3 regions of the Alicyclobacillus fodiniaquatilis genome follow, and region 2 is predicted to be linked to each of the others. Evidence: riboswitches for the same ligand, from Rfam matches in the RefSeq annotation. Region 2 holds a riboswitch; each other region holds the start of a gene.

Region 1 (5,567 bases), on a different contig from region 2:
ACGACATAGAAACGAAATCATTCAACACTCGGAAATACGATTTGTGACTATATTACCTGAAGAAATATGTCTAATCAAGAGAAAAAATGGCAGATACTATTGCACAATGATCTCGTGAAGGATATAATTGAGCGTTTTTGATATAAATGAGGGCCTATTTTTGGCCCTATTTTTTTGTAAAAAGCAGTCGATTTATGGTTCATTAGCGCGCATCTAAACTGTCTAACCACGTTTGCAGAAGCTGATTGATTACCCTCGTTTTGTAGCCCTTAGATTGGCGTTTTGCGACCTTATCTAAGCGCTGTAATAAGTCGTTCCGAATCAGAAATGTTGCGCGCTTATGCGTGTCTTCTACAGTCCTCTTGTCTTTCTCCTGAATTTCAAGCATACCTGCGATATGATCCGCTATGGAAAAGGGTTTTTGCGGGGTTTCAGACTGAACAGTGTTACTGTTGTCTATTATGTTTAACGTTTCAGTTTCAGTATTACTATTTACTGAAACGTTTTCCGATTCCGTTTGATGTTTATGTTTTTCTATTTCGTTTAACTGTTCAGTTTTAGCATTACGTTTTACGTTTGTGTTTTTTGCTTCAGTTTCAGTGTTACGTAATACTGATACGTTTGTTTCTTCAGTTTTCGTGTTCAGTGAATTACTTTCTAAAAGCGATTTTTTTGCAGGATTCTCGCTCGGTAACTCAGAAGTCCTGCTTGTAAGTAGGCTTTTAATCTGATCACGCTTTGACACGTTCCATCAGCTCCTTCACAAACGCTTCGTACTGCTCCAACGTCCGTTTATCTTCTTGCGTTCTATCAGTAATGCCACTAAGAACGAATTCTTTCAGTCGATTCCGCCGTCTTATGACAGTGTCAAACACAACATCTTCATAATCATTTCGCGCTTGTTCCAGAATTGAATTATCCAAAGTGGTACGAACGTCAAGTAAGCCAGTCAGTATTCCAGCAAGTTGGAGGTTCGGATTTGCCATTTTCTGCACAATCTGAAGCGTCTCTAGATATCTATCCAGCGCATCGTACGCAAATGGCTCACTTTGAAGCATAACGACTGCGTAATCTGACGCTGCCAAGCCATTGATGGTTTGGTCGCCTAAGTTCGGAGGTAAATCAATTAGTATATAATCATAGTCGTTCTTTACCTCATCAATCGTTTCCCGCAAAAGGTGAGCAGGTTGTCCCGAGTATTCACGATACAGATACCTGGAAAATGTAGACAACAAATCCTCGGCAGGTAATATGTGTAGTCTATCGGTAATTTGATAAATGTACGGTTCCGGATTCCGCTCTTTGACAGCTTCAAGAACAGTATTATTGGTAAAATCATAAATATTCCTACGAGTTAGAAACTGTGTAAGATTCCCCTGACTGTCAAAATCAACCGCGAGTACTTTTTGGTGTTGAGAGAGCAACCAGCTTGTCACAGCCGTAGTCGTTGTCTTTCCGACACCGCCCTTTTGGAGCCCAAAGCTAATGGTGATTCCCATATATGTCCTCTTTTCCGTAATTTCTTCTCTGTTTCCTATCGTAAATTCATTAAACGTTTAAGTCAACACGTTTACGTTTCAGTTTTAACTTAACAACAAAAACTAGAGAAGGCGTCAAGTGACGTTACTCGCTAAATCTCTACCATTAACGGGTATCACATTTTCTAATGGAACGCTAATTCACGATACGTTCTATTCAGGGGCGGAAGTCTCATATACATGGCGCTGTTCGGAAAACTGTCCCTGAACGCGCGCATACGGCGAACTCTAAAAACAATATTACTGAACAATATTACTGAACAATATTACTGAACAATATTACTGAACAATATTACTGAATTGTGTTACTGAACAATATTACTGAATTGTGTTACTGAAGGATAAGCATCGAAGCATACCAGCCAGATTGGAGCATTTTCGATGCTTGGTGCAACGAAGATCTTTGAAGTGTTTAGCCTGAATTTGCCGTACATAACTGACTTACACACACGGGAACAGCGGCGAATATGAAACAAGCTCATGCAGATGCTAAAGTTTAGACTCTATGGACAGAAGATCACCCAATTTTAAACATCGATCAATTCTGTCGAAATAGCAGGGATTTTGAATGCATCACCAAAAGCGTGAAAGAACCACTTTTCGTTTAGCAGAACCCTATTCCATGGTCAATTTTTAGATTAGCGAAACACACGGGTATTAAGGAAAGTGGCGTGGTGTTACCAATACAGCTCCGCGATTAAAGGAAAGATTCGTAAGCGGCAAGAGGGAGTTATTTACCTATATGTAGATACATAGTATGTAGCTTTAAAATAGGGAATTAATGTAATTGAAATTGAGTATCCGACACTACCTTCAAATTCGCCGTTAAACAGTCGAGACGTCAGTCGTCAGATATTGTATAATACGTTGCGGATGCATTGGATGACTCTATACCCATTGTAGGGTAATTTTGTGCCTCATCTACTCTCATTTTAGTAAGATTGTTACTGTCAATGAATGAAATAACGAGGTGATGCACGACGCACACCTCGTTATTTGTGTTATTCTTGGTAGATTTGACTTCCTGATTCTAAAAAATCCTTGGATTTCTCATGCATTCCTTCTTTGATAGCAGATTCCAAATTCAATCCCTTTTCCTGTGCGTATTCACGAATATCTTGTGTGATCCTCATACTGCAAAACTTTGGACCACACATAGAGCAAAAATGAGCTGTTTTTGCAGGCTCTGCAGGGAGCGTTTCATCGTGAAATGTAATTGCCCGTTGTGGATCTAAAGACAGGTTGAATTGGTCACGCCAACGAAATTCAAATCGGGCTTTGGAGAGTGCATCATCACGTTGCTGAGCGTTGGGATGTCCTTTGGCTAAGTCTGCTGCATGAGCAGCAATTTTGTAGGTAATGACGCCTTCTTTTACATCATCTTTGTTCGGAAGCCCTAAGTGTTCCTTAGGTGTCACGTAACACAACATTGCAGTGCCAAACCACCCGATCATCGCTGCCCCAATTGATGACGTAATATGGTCATAACCTGGAGCAATATCAGTGGTCAGTGGGCCGAGTGTATAAAACGGGGCTTCATGACATACTTCCATTTGTCGATCTACATTTTCTTTGATCTTGTGCATAGGAACATGACCTGGGCCTTCAATCATTACCTGCACATCGTACTTCCACGCGATTTGGGTAAGTTCCCCAAGTGTTTGAAGTTCTCCAAACTGTGCTTCATCGTTGGCGTCTGCAATAGAGCCAGGACGAAGACCGTCACCTAGTGAAAAAGCAACATCGTATGCCTTCATAATTTCGCAAATTTCTTCAAAGTGAGTATATAGGAAACTTTCCTGATGATGTGCCAAGCACCAGGCTGCCATGATAGACCCGCCGCGTGACACAATGCCGGTAACACGCTTCGCAGTTAGTGGAATATATCGAAGAAGAACTCCTGCATGAATCGTAAAGTAATCTACACCTTGCTCCGCCTGTTCGATTAACGTATCACGGTATATCTCCCATGTTAATGCTGCTGCTTCTCCATCGACCTTCTCAAGTGCCTGATAAATAGGTACGGTCCCAATAGGTACGGGGGAGTTGCGAATAATCCACTCACGTGTAGTGTGAATGTTCTTTCCAGTGGATAAATCCATGACCGTATCCGCCCCCCAAAGTGTCGCCCATCTCATTTTATCTACCTCGTCTTCGATGGATGATGCGACAGCAGAGTTACCGACGTTTGCATTAATTTTTACATGGAAGTTCCTACCTATAATCATTGGTTCGCTTTCAGGGTGATTGATATTGGATGGAATAATTGCTCGTCCTTCTGCAACTTCTTTACGAACAAATTCAGAGTCCATTCCTTCTCGAATTGCGATAAATTCCATTTCGGGCGTAATGATACCCTTTCTTGCATAGTGCATTTGTGTAACATTTTTAGCTGCTTGAGCACGAAGCGGTCTTCGTTTTAAGCCAGGAAACACTTCTCGATTCGATTCGGCGGTGCCTTTTAATCCATCATCAATTGGAAATACATTTCTCCCCACGTATTCCTCAACGTCTGCACGATCAAGAATCCAATGTCTACGAATTGAAGGTAATCCTCGTTGTATGTCTGTGACAGCATTCAAGTCCGTGTATATACCACTCGTATCGTACACGCGTACAGGTTCGTTCACTTGCTCTCCAAATCGGCCCGTCGAAGGTGAGAGTAGTATCTCACGCATTGGCACACGAATATCGGAGCGAGAGCCTATTACGTATACCTTTTTACTACTGGGGAAAAATTCACTATCATTTGACATTTGTTTGTCTCCTTCAATTCGGAGCGGGGACAGGCTGTGGTCTTTGTCAACCTAAAAGGCCGCAGCATATTGTTCGGGGGTCTTCACAGAAAATAAATGTGCAAAGAAAATCCCTACGCTGGCATTATCCAGATCAGGTTGACGGTCGGCGATACATTCGCCCTCTCAGCCCGGTTTGCCGAGCTCCCGTTTTAGATTATACTGTCGCTTCTACGATATCATTGACCACTTGGTTAAACAACCTTACTTAGCTCCTGATGCATTACATCAGTTTGACAAGTGGGGCAGTCTGCGAAACATGTCTCATTTTTTCTAAGTATAGTTTTCGTTTCCTGTGGCCAATAACAGGACACAAAAGCAGAGTAATTCTTCTATTGTCAGCTTCTCTCCATCTATTTGAGCATCCAGCAACGCACCAATCAAATTCGGTTTTGGATGTTTGCGCTGATGTCCACAATGTTTCGAAAATACCCATTCAACTCGCGCCGTCCTGCTTGCTTGCGGTTCATTAGGTTCATAATGGTCTCTGGATTCGAATCGGCAGACCCCTCCATCGGTAAGTCTGACCATTGCTTGAATAACTTCTCGGTCCTCCGCAGGAACTCCCATCATCTCCGCAATCACGATAACGAGCAAGGGATAAGAGACTCGGGCAACCCGTCGCACACCTTAGGTCTTGGTGCCGCCTCCCGCGGTTTCGAGGCGGTCAACTGCACATCAAGTAACTCTTTAGAGATTTCTTCAATCAAGGTGCCCGAGCGGAAATCGCCTTCGGTGTGAACGCCAAGTTGACGAGACTGCGAAGCTCCGTGTTGCGCGGTGGATCCAAAAACAAAATGCTCGGTGTAATTGTCTTGTCTCTTCCAGCGAACCTTTGCGAGGAAAACAGAGTGAATGCTCAGAACAGTTTGTGCTTTGGCATGCACACATGCCTGACTCTGCTGGTCAAATTATACTGGTCCGACTTTCGGAGTTCGCGATGCCAACTAATCGGATTCAACCGTTGCTCAAGCGCGTTAATAATCTCTTTGGATACTGGTTCTTTCGATTCCACCATTCCCGCTCCCTCGTATGCTAATCAAATGCATAGCTAACGGTGTAGTCAATGGTGTGCCCATATTGCATTAGTTAGAGCTCTGCCGTCTGTTTAATTACTTCAATATCACTTAAATATGTGAAAAGAAAGAGACACCCACCCAGACTCAACTACCCATGGATGACGTTCTAACCTTTCTTCTATACCAATGGGTCCACGTAAAGGCCAATCCAATAA
Region 2 (5,567 bases):
TCACCAGGTTCACCCAGCACTTGTTTTACCTGCGACAGCGTGATTTGCTGCAGTTTTGGGCTGGATGAGCGAATATCAAAGATTTGCGATCCTTTGTTGAAGCCGAAGGCTGCGTCGTGGCTTGGGAATGTGGCGTACATCCCAGCGCCAGCCTCATTTTGGCTGCTGGGTTGTCCCCAGGCCTGTGAGACTTCGTCGATTGTAGCAGTGCCGTTGACGTACGGAATATCCATGACTTTCCCAGCGGTGGCCAATTGCATCGATTGGGAAATCAACTGCGTCGTATCATTTGTCTCTGTGCCCTCTGGCGCAGACGAGTTGGCTGGGGTAGACGAACTTGTCTGTGTGGCGCCAGTGGTGGATTGGCCAGTTGTTTTGGTGTTGTCATCGTGATTTTTTGACACACTTGTAGATGGATTCGTCTTTGCAGCCAGCGTTGGGGTTGCCGAATTTGCACCCATGCCACATCCGGTTAAAATTGTGCACCCGAGAATCAGAGCTGTTGCTGTCAAGGTTGTTTTTCTCATTGGTCACGCCTCCATTGTTCCTGTCTACCCTGTAAATCAAGTCGATACCTTGATGTTGCGCCATCCGCAATGCTCCAATTGACTGGCATTTTCATGGTTCTACTGGTACGGGATGCATCACGCATGGCGGTCTATCGTTAGAGTGAGCCTATTTGCTGAAGTACATGTGTCCAGTTCTTGCTCGAAATCAAATTGACATGTTTGCACACACCATCTGCGATGATCCCACTTGATTCGTGTGCCCCTGTTTCTGTCGATGCAGAGGATACCTCACGTATAGCGTTCTATGAATTAGACGAAGCAATGTCTGAAATGGTTACAGCGCGAATGCCGGATGGTGCATCAGCCCTCGGATGACGGGCGGATCGTGTTGACCTTGTTTTATGCTTGCGCTACCCTAAAAATAGAGTGATAATTTTTGCGTGCGCCAACTGCGATGCGCTTAACTTCATATGAACCACTAGGGGTGCCATTTTGGCTGAGACAAGGACCTATCCTTGAACTCTTGGAACCTGATCTGGATGATACCAGCGGAGGGAAGTGGACGTTTGCTATGTCTTTTTTGCACTGGCTGACCAAACCACTCCGCGGGGAGTGGTTTTTTTTGTTCACGGCGCTTGCGAGAACGGACGTAAAGGAGCGAATCTGGTGCAAATAAGCGATACCGGGCACGTAATCAGAGCATTGACCATCGCTGGATCGGACAGCGGGGGTGGGGCGGGGATCCAAGCGGATCTGAAGACGTTTGCCGCCTTTGAAGTGTATGGCGCGTCAGCATTGACCGCGCTCACCGCACAAAATACGCAAGGTGTGCAAGGCATATACGAAGTCGCGCCGGAATTCCTGCGTCAGCAGGTGGAGTCGGTGAATGGAGACATCGGCTTTGACGCCGCCAAAATCGGCATGTTAGGCAGTGCCGCCATGACAACTGAGGTTGCCGACATCATTGCGCGCGCGGAGATGACAAATCTCGTTCTCGATCCGGTGATGGTCGCCAAAGGCGGCGCGTCGCTCTTGGAGGATCACGCTGTACATATGCTGAAAACGCGCTTGTTGCCACTGGCCACTGTGCTGACGCCCAATCTGCTCGAAGCGGAAGTTTTGTGTGGTTATCCGATTCATTCCTGGTCAGATTGTCAGCAAGCTGTCTCTGACCTCGCGAAGATGGGACCGCAGTGTATTGTGCTCAAGGGCGGGCATGCAACTTGGGGAATCTCGCGGACGCTTCCGGATGACGCAAACGGGGCGCAGGTGTTTGATCTCGTGTTTGACGGAAGCGCCTTGACCACATTCTACGCGCCGCGGGTGTTTAGCCGCAAGACGCATGGCACAGGCTGCACACTGTCTGCTGCAATTGCCGCCTGTCTGGCGCGGGGAATGAGGGTACTGGATGCCATCGCCACAGCCAAGACGTTTGTTTGGGAAGCGATGGTCAGCGCTGCTGCGTGGGATGTGGGAACAGGTCATGGCCCGCTGGATCATTCAGTAGCGCCACGGTTTAGTACAGGAATTGAGGCTGGTGGGACATACCGCTGGCACAATGACGGACGATTCCATTTGGAGGGAATACGCATATGAAATGGTCTGAATATAGTCGGAATGCTGCAAATCATCTGTGGGAGGCCAGTCTGTCGCATCCATTTGTACGGGAAATCGCAGATGGGACGTTACCCATCGAAGCGTTTGCGCACTACATTCGCAACGATGCGCTGTACTTGCGCACATTCGCGCAGGTTCAACGAATGGGGGCCGCCAAGGCGGACGCGCAGTTGGGTGCGCGCTTGCGTGCGCATGCGGCGAACACGGATGATGCGGAGCGGGCGTTGCATCAAACGTTTTTCTCCATGCTGGACATCGCTCCACCGGATGCACAGGCGCTGCCAGCGCCGACGGCGTATCGCTATATGTCTCATTTGATCACGGTGGCGTCATTGGGCACGGTCGCGGAAGTGGTTGCGGCCATTTTGCCTTGTTACTGGCTGTATTGGGAGATTGGACTTCACTATCGCGACGCCCGGCCAGAACATCCGGTTTATCAGCGCTGGGTTGCAACGTATGGCAGTGCGTGGTACGGCGAGCTTGTGCGAGAACAACTTGAGCGTGCGGACAACTTGGCGGCAGCGGCTTCCATTGAAGAACAGCAAAAAATGACACGGCATTTTTTGCTTTCGTCACAGTACGAATTGGAGTTTTGGACCATGGCGTATGACTTGGAAACCTGGCGTTTTGAAGAATGCGAAACGCAGTGAAGGTCACAGCGTTCATGCGAATGGCTTCAACCAAAAGAGGTCTAACCACACTTTGCCTATACATAGGCATAAGGTGAAGAACACTGGTGTGTGTATCATTTGTGAGGAGCACGAGTGGATGAAAGCCAATTACAGAGTGCAATTACAGGTGAATGTGATATCGGGGAATTCAGGAGTGTATTTCGGCAATACGAACGTTATTTTCGGCGTGAGCAATCATTCGAAATCCAACACTGGGTTTGGTGGCGTTGGTTCACAGAATAAGATGTATCAAAACCTCGGCATCGTCTATGACCCAGATTGGATTGACACGCCGATTGACGACAGAGATGTTCATGTTTATGCGCCTCACCACGATCACAGCGCCGAAAGTGTGATGAACGCAAAAGTGGATTCCATCAACGTCCAAACGGTGACACAAAATTCGGGGATTTTTGTTGGCGATGCGGATATCACTGGACTTGATTCGCATGAGAAAAACAATATTGGTTTGGGGTTGGTGTATGGGAATCAAAACCTGGAGGCGGGCAATGTGAACATCGCGTACGATCCCGATGCAATTGATATGCCAATTGACGATAGAGACAATAAGTCGGCGGTATTCATCGCGCCAAGCAGCCCGATGCGGGTAAACGGTGGGTAGTTGTGATTTTGTCAGCATGATGTTGAGGCTGTAGCCATACTTTGATGAGAAACCGATGTGTTCACTGTGGAGGTGGAAAGATGCCGAACATGATCTCATTTGGTGTGATGAATGTGAACACACCGCAGCAAAATGCTGGTGTATTTGTCGGCCAAGTCAATATGACGGGTTGGGATGCAAATCAAAAGATGGATATGGGGCACGGTGGAACATACGGGATATTCTGTTTTAGCATCGGAAATTTGAATTACAATTTTGACGGCTTCGAAGTGATTGATGGAGTTATCGCAGATCAGGACATCAAGGGGCAGGTTGCTGCGACACTGTAGACATTGCGCACGACAGTCGGGGGGGATGAGGATGCCGAGTATGATCAACGTCGGCGTGTTAAATGTCAATACGCCGCAACAGAATGCTGGTATTTTTTTTGGTGAACTCAACATGACAGGCTGGGATGCCAACCAAAAGATGGTTCAAGCGGAAGGCGGTCAGTTCGGCGTATTTATGCTCAACATGGGCATTGTGAACAATAATTTTGACGGCTTTGAACTGATGGATGGAAACATGTTGGATCAGGATTTGAAGGCACAGGTGAGCGGCAACCTGTAAGGCCTCCATGCTCAATGAACCAAACAAGTGCAAGCGGGCTATCCCAAAGCAGAGAAAATTGCTGGGATAGCTTTTTTTTTCGATGTAATCGGTTTTATTCCATCTAAATAATGTTGCATTTCAATACTTAATGTAGGTGTTCAGATTTTGTTAAGCGCTTATACATATACTTGTCTATAAAAGTTTCGACACAAACCGACAAAAACCGCCCGAGATATAGATGCTGAACATTCGTCCAGGCGTTCCCTCGTTTTCAACATACAATGGATGGATTACGCGAGGGGGTGGAGCGTGTGTGTACGAAAGCAGAATGTCAGCGTCATGTCGGACAGTGGGTTCGATTTCAGACTCCCTATGGCCATCATCAGGGGATCATCGAACGGATCAATGGGGATAAGGCCATAATTCTATCCCCGAAACAGTACGTACCTGTCCAGTTTGCAAGCACAGATGTCTGTGAGGATGACATGGGAAAATTGGATGTCGCCTTGGCTTGGTGGGGCGGTGCTGGCCGGGGTTACCCGAATGGCGCCGCTGGCTATCGGGGCGGCGCGTACGGTTATCCAGGTGGTTACGGTTACCGCGGCGTTTGGGCGCGATGGGCGGTTTCATTTTTGGTGATTTACGCTTTGTGGGGGCTATTTTTGTGGTAGACCGCCATGCGTGATGCGTCCCGTGCCAGCAACATCATGAAAATGCCAGTCAATCGAGGCAGCGCGGATGGCGCAGCACCAAGGTGCCGCATGATTTTCAAGGTAGAGCAGTCGGGCAGTGCCGATAGCGAAAGCATAACTTCACTGGCCGCATCATAGTGTGTATTGGGGGGATGCCAGTGAAGTGGATGGGCATTTTTCTTTTGACGATGTGTATGGTGACAGTTTTGATTTTTGTTTCGATGGCATTGTACGCGCCGATGTGGGTGTTTTTCGTCGAAATGGCCGTCATAGCGGCGCTTTATGCGTGTGTGCTGTACACGGCGCTCTCCAGGCGCGATGGCCGGAAATCGTCTAGTCCAGCAGATACACAGTTGTCAGAGTGATTCAACCGAAATCAAGCTGCAATATGAACAGGGATGTCGGACGAATTCCGGCGTCCCTGTTCATATTGTGCAAGTGCAGGACTACGCCATTTTACCGAGCTTCAAATTGATCGCGTCAGCCAGAATTACTGTTAACAGCAGATTTCGGTCGGCAACTTGTTCGTTGCTTTTGAGATGCGTGAAATGACGGGTGAAGTGCGTCCAGTTATCGACCTCGACGGCTCCAACTCATCAATAAAAACATCACCGCAATGACCGCGAGAATCGCTCCCAGCCATTCAAAATTCTCCGTAGTAAGACGATTTCCAAAGACAACGTCTAGTAATAAAGAGGAGAGAATCGTCCCCAGATATCTTGATGTCTGAAACAAGCCGGAGGAAACACCGATCATTTCCTTTGGTGTGCTTTTGAACAAAGCTGCTTGCATGCCGACATTGTTTAGCCCATTTGCGATACCAAATGCGGCTAGTGCAAAACAAACGCTGATAACCGGCGAAGTT
Region 3 (5,567 bases), on a different contig from region 2:
CTGCCATCACACCATAGGACAACTTTGGCGCACAAGCGAACGTCTGGCTCAAGCTCACGACAAAATCGGTGCCATCGGTCGTTTCAAGAAAGACGTAGGCGAGCAAGACCGTGGCAAATGTGCGCAGCGCGACGATGACGCCCTGCCACAAGCCATATAAACTAATGTGAAACCACAGCCAATCTAGCGCCCTATCGCCGGGTGGAACAGCCGCATTTGCGGCAAATGTCCAGAGGTAAATGCCATAGAGCGGAAAAATGACCCACACGCGCTTCGCCACACGCCACGGCGCACACCACCCAAGCGCGAACGTCAGCACCAGCGGCACAACCCAAAGCCGCCCCACTTGCGCCAAATGGTTAGATAGAAACATGACAACCGAAATCACAAGCAGCGTAAGAATCTTCACGCCTGGATGAATCGATCGCATCGGCGCGCGCGTCCACCAAGGACGCGGCTGGTTTTCCTGCGAAGGTTTTCCTGGTGCTACACCCACGCTGCGCTCGTTTGTATCCGCTCTGTACAACTGACCAAGCGGCTTGACGTCATCCAACAAATGCGCGCGTTCGAGCACCTGCTCCTGTTGCAAAAGGCCCTTGACATCGCCGTCGTAAAGCAGCCCTTGTTCCGCAATGACGAGCACGCGCGTCGCGTATTGTTTGACCAGTTCCATATCGTGCGTGACCGTGACAATCGTCTTGCCTTGTTCACGCAGCGCTTGTAAACGGTCGAGAATCATCTTCTCCGACACTGCATCTTGACCGTAAGTCGGCTCATCAAACAGATACACATCATGCGCCTGTTGTAACATGACAGCAACCGACAACCGACGTTTCTGTCCCTGACTCAGAGCGTATGGAGATTGCAAAGCGTGATCTTCAAGGCCAAACGCGGCCAGTTGTTTGAGCACGTCAACAGGGATGGAGTCTGCGATGACCCGCCCCGCCATCTCGTCGCCAACGCGTTCATACAAAAACTGATACTCCGGATTTTGAAAGCCGTAGGCAATTTGCTGGTAGCGCAGTTTCGATTTCACACGGGAAATCGGCTTGCCGTGCAACGCCACAGCACCGTCTGTCGGCGGCTGCAGGCCAGCCATCACTTCGAGCAAACTGGACTTGCCAGCACCGTTGGGTCCGAGGATGGCGACCCACTCCCCTTGGTGCAGTGAAAACGTGATATCGCGCCAAACTTGCTGATTGGCGTAAGTTAATCGAGCGTGATCGACCGTGAGCACGGGGGACTCATCAATACAGGTTGCGTTGGCGCTTGCAGAAAGTTGATGGGTGGATTGAACCTGATGATGTTGCTGCTGCCAAGCGGCGGAGGTGCACACCTGTTCGATATGACCCGTCGCATCGACGACGACAACTTTGTCCACATATGGCAACAGCGGCTCATATTTATGCTCAATGATGACCAGGGTCTTCCCCTGTTCGCGCAGACGGGCGACTTGTTCGAACACCTGCCGCGTCGACAGTGGATCTAGATTCGCGGTTGGCTCATCCAATATCAGCAGTTCACACGTCAGCGCCAAGGCCGAAGCGATGGCCAACTTCTGTTTCATTCCCCCGGAAAAATGTGTATGCGCAGCCGAAGTGGAGACCGTTAGGCCTACTTCAGCCAGCGCAGCGTGAATACCATCTGGCATCGCCGCTCTTGGTACACATATGTTTTCCAGCCCGAAGGCAATTTCGTCATCCACGCGCCGCATGCAGAATTGGGCTTCTGGATCCTGAAACACGTACCCAATCTTGCCAGGCGCTTGCAGATGTTCTGCCAAGGCGCACTCTCCTTCGACTGTCGCTTCAATCGAACGGGGAATGACGCCCGCCAAGGCCATGGCCAGCGTACTTTTGCCGCTGCCGCTGGGACCGATGATCAGGACGGCTTCTCCTTCATACACTGTCAAACTGCAATCCTCAATGGCAGGTGATGAAGCGCCCTCATAGGTGATACGAAGATGATCTGCGGAAATGGCCAAACGCTTGGCAACTTCCGCATAGATATGGCGATTCATCGATTCAACGTCCTTGTTTGCTGACCGATTGCGAAATTGCGGACGACACCAGCCCGATTGAGCGCGTCACCCACCAGTTTCGGCAACCAACCAGCCAACACGACGCCACTCAGCAACGTCGCGACAAAGTAGCCGACAATCACAGTTGCAGAGAGCTTGTCGCCGCCGGACTGCCAAAACCATTGGAATGCGCAGCCAAGCGAAGCCAAAAATCCCGACAGAAGACATACCGGCAAGTTGTAGCGGCGGTAGAAAAAGATAAAGAAGGCCAGTTCAGCGCCAACGCCTTGAACCAATCCGGATGTCAAGTTGGAAAATCCCCATTGACTGCCGAGCAACAGCTCAACTGATGCGCCCACCATTTCTGCCAGCAGCGCCGCACCTGGGCGACGGATGACGTAAGCGACCAGAACTGAAGCGATCATCCACAACCCGTTGATCAGTCCTTGCAGCGGCACCCAAGCGCCCGAAATGACATCATACAAAAAATCGGAGAGATAATAGATGCCCCCACATACAATCGCCAAGACAACCATCACAATCACATCTCGCAATTTCCAACGTGCCAAGTCATTCATCCTCCCTTGTTCGTGAGGAGTTGAGCGTCCGACGCGGACGCGGTTTCAGGCCACGACATCACAAAAACAGCACCAGAGAACACATGTAGACATGTGAAAAGAGGTGCTGTTGCAATGGCGATGGGCACTTCCTCCCGCTGGTATTATCCAGGTCGAGTCCGAAAGGGTTAGCAGCAAGCTGCTTCTCAGCCATCATGGCACCCCTAGCGCCCCTCTTCACGTTATCAAATTGTCAATCGCAAGTTTAGCATGTCAATCCATATCCCGCAATCGCTTGTCCAGCAAAAATGACTTACAGCCTGTCCCAGCCAACCTTTTTATCTAAATTGTGAAGCGCATCCACAAAGCGAACCGTACCGGTCTTCGCGCGCATCACGATGGTCTGTGTCCGCGCCTTTGTCTTCGATAAAAAACGAACCCCATGCAGCATGTCACCATCCGTAACGCCAGTTGCCGAAAAGATGGCGTCCTCGCCACGAACCAAATCTTCCATCATCAGCACCTGATTGATATCCTTGATGCCCATTTCCAAACAGCGTTGCCGCTCTTCATCGGTCTCCGGCAACAAACGTCCCATGATATCGCCGCCGAGACATTTGAGCGCACATGCAGCGAGCACACCTTCCGGCGCGCCGCCGGAGCCAAAGAGGATGTCCACCCCGCGCTCCGGAAAAGCCGTGTTGATGGCCGCGGCCACATCGCCATTGGCAATCAGTTTGATCCGAGCGCCCGCCTGACGAATTTCCTCGATCAACGCCGCATGGCGCGGCCTGTCTAACACGACCGCCACGACATCCGAGATGTCCTTTTCGTTGGCTTTTGCGACTGCTTGTAAATTCTCTGTCACCGACTGGTCCATATGTACTTTGCCACGCGCCCGCGGACCCACTGCCAGCTTGTCCATATACATGTCAGGCGCATGCAAAAGACATCCTTTCGGCGCAATGGCGACAACCGCCATCGCATTCGCCTGGCCGCTCGCCACGATGTTCGTCCCCTCAAGCGGATCGACAGCGATGTCCACTTCCGGCGCAGCACCCGTCCCAAGTCGTTCTCCAATATAGAGCATCGGCGCCTCGTCCATCTCACCTTCACCTATCACGACTGTTCCATCCATCGCCACGGTGTCAAACATTTTGCGCATGGCTTCTGTGGCTGCATTATCTGCTTCGTTCTTCTTGCCGCGTCCCATCCAACGCGCGCTGTTGAGCGCAGCTAATTCGGTGACACGAACAATTTCCATTGCCAGTTCTCGTTCCAAAGAGACACACCCTTACCCGATTGTGTTGAACCACGCACAAAAACGGTTCGGCATTTCAAAATGAAGCTGCTCATTTATCTTGCTTTTGCATGGTTTCCCACCACATATCCGCCCATTTTTGCACTTCTTCCATTGCTGGTTCCAAGCTTTTGCCCATTTCTGTCAACTCGTACTCTATGCGCACAGGTCGCTCAGTATAGACTGTGCGTTTTACCACTTCGATATCCTCCAATTCCTTCAAGCGTTGATTGAGCACACGACCACTGATGTTGGGTATGCTCTCTGCAATTTCCTTCGCCCGTTTTGGCCCATGCAAAAGTGCCCGGATGATCAATCCTGTCCATGGCTTTCCCAAAAATTCAAAAGCCCACTCAAATTTCTCGCATGTCGGCGCAATATTTTCAGCGTTTATTTTCATCATGATTTCACCCTCTTTTATGATGAATTGTACCATAGTCATTGACATCTTTTAAGTAAAGGATATACAATACGATTGTAGTTTACAAAAAGTAAACACAAATAAGAATTGAGGTGTTGAGTCATGAAATCAAGAAACGTGCTGATGGCTATCTTTGGCATCTGGTTCATCATTTCGCCATGGGCTCTTGGTTTCTCAAGTCACGTGGGTGCCATCTGGACCAGTGTCATCCTCGGCGCAGTGTTGCTCATCGTCTCCGTCTGGGCCGCGCTGCTAAAAAACGCTGGCGGCGTTGGTGTCTGGCAATCATGGGTCAATCTTATTCTGGGCATTTGGTTTATCATCCAACCGCTCACAATGTCGCTTGGCACGGCAGATGATTGGGTGAGCATCATCTTGGGCGCAATCACCATCATTCTTGCCATTTGGAACATGAGCGACAAATCAAATGATCATGCCCAAACGGCCTCTCACCAACAATAAACAAAACGCACTTATTTAAATCGTCGTACCAAACATTCCTTTTAAGCATCACAAAAGAGTGACCGCTCTTGCGCCTGTCGGTCACTCTTTTTTACGCCTCCGCACAACGTCATCCCTAATCATGATGAGCCGTTCCACGTGTATTAGCCCGCACTGCAGTTGAATTGGATAGATGAAGCACAGAGACAACCTTATTTGAACGCGCGTGTAGCGGCGACTGCCGTTTGCCAACCACGATACAGGCCCGCTCGCTCTTCCTCTGCCATTTGGACAGAAAACGCCCTGTCCCGCCGCCAACGTTGGGTCAATGTTGCACGCGTGTCCCAAAATCCGACGGCCAATCCTGCGAGATACGCTGCGCCTAAGGCTGTTGTTTCCAGCACATGGGGTCGTTCAACTGGCACATTCAAAATATCTGCTTGAAATTGCAGCAAAAAATCATTTGCCGTTGCGCCGCCATCCACACGCAATTTCTTGAGCGAAATGCCAGAATCCGCTTCCATTGCCGCAACGACATCGCGGGTTTGATAAGCCAGTGATTCCAGCGTCGCTCGCACAAAATGCGCTTTTGACGTGCCTCTTGTCAGACCGAACACCGCACCGCGCGCTTCGCTATCCCAATGTGGCGTCCCCAATCCAACAAAAGCCGGAACGACATAAACGCCATCCGCCGAAGTGACTGAACTGGACAACCATTGACTATCTGCCGCATGCTCAATGACACCTAACCCATCGCGCAACCACTGAATGGCCGATCCCGCTACAAAAATACTGCCTTCAAGCGCATATTCCACTTTTCCATCAATT

The links. Region 2 has a riboswitch for thiamine pyrophosphate ahead of thiD (bifunctional hydroxymethylpyrimidine kinase/phosphomethylpyrimidine kinase). Riboswitches for the same ligand answer to the same signal wherever they lie in the genome.
Region 1: linked by a shared signal. The riboswitch ahead of thiC (phosphomethylpyrimidine synthase ThiC) and the one ahead of thiD (bifunctional hydroxymethylpyrimidine kinase/phosphomethylpyrimidine kinase) in region 2 are both predicted to bind thiamine pyrophosphate.
Region 3: linked by a shared signal. The riboswitch ahead of ACFSB2_RS01170 (ECF transporter S component) and the one ahead of thiD (bifunctional hydroxymethylpyrimidine kinase/phosphomethylpyrimidine kinase) in region 2 are both predicted to bind thiamine pyrophosphate.

The regions. Positions count from the first base shown of each region.
Region 1 is NZ_JBHUCX010000102.1:111,777-117,343, forward strand. Features, by position in the region: gene ACFSB2_RS26760 (hypothetical protein) at 203-745, opposite strand; gene ACFSB2_RS26765 (ParA family protein) at 732-1,499, opposite strand; gene thiC (phosphomethylpyrimidine synthase ThiC) at 2,540-4,294, opposite strand; TPP riboswitch at 4,388-4,494, opposite strand; gene ACFSB2_RS26775 (hypothetical protein) at 4,915-5,220, opposite strand; gene ACFSB2_RS26780 (VC0807 family protein) at 5,497-5,567, opposite strand, start outside.
Region 2 is NZ_JBHUCX010000083.1:163,184-168,750, reverse strand. Features, by position in the region: gene ACFSB2_RS20415 (YjgB family protein) at 1-527, opposite strand, end outside; TPP riboswitch at 980-1,083, shown strand; gene thiD (bifunctional hydroxymethylpyrimidine kinase/phosphomethylpyrimidine kinase) at 1,176-2,105, shown strand; gene tenA (thiaminase II) at 2,102-2,776, shown strand; gene ACFSB2_RS20400 (hypothetical protein) at 2,895-3,419, shown strand; gene ACFSB2_RS20395 (hypothetical protein) at 3,500-3,748, shown strand; gene ACFSB2_RS20390 (hypothetical protein) at 3,780-4,028, shown strand; gene ACFSB2_RS20385 (hypothetical protein) at 4,322-4,681, shown strand; gene ACFSB2_RS20380 (hypothetical protein) at 4,861-5,067, shown strand; partial or broken gene ACFSB2_RS20375 (Tn3 family transposase) at 5,152-5,286, opposite strand; gene ACFSB2_RS20370 (MFS transporter) at 5,273-5,567, opposite strand, start outside.
Region 3 is NZ_JBHUCX010000004.1:109,570-115,136, reverse strand. Features, by position in the region: gene ACFSB2_RS01175 (ATP-binding cassette domain-containing protein) at 1-2,020, opposite strand, end outside; gene ACFSB2_RS01170 (ECF transporter S component) at 2,017-2,589, opposite strand; TPP riboswitch at 2,711-2,813, opposite strand; gene glpX (class II fructose-bisphosphatase) at 2,891-3,859, opposite strand; gene ACFSB2_RS01160 (winged helix-turn-helix transcriptional regulator) at 3,930-4,277, opposite strand; gene ACFSB2_RS01155 (SPW repeat protein) at 4,401-4,760, shown strand; gene glpK (glycerol kinase GlpK) at 4,952-5,567, opposite strand, start outside.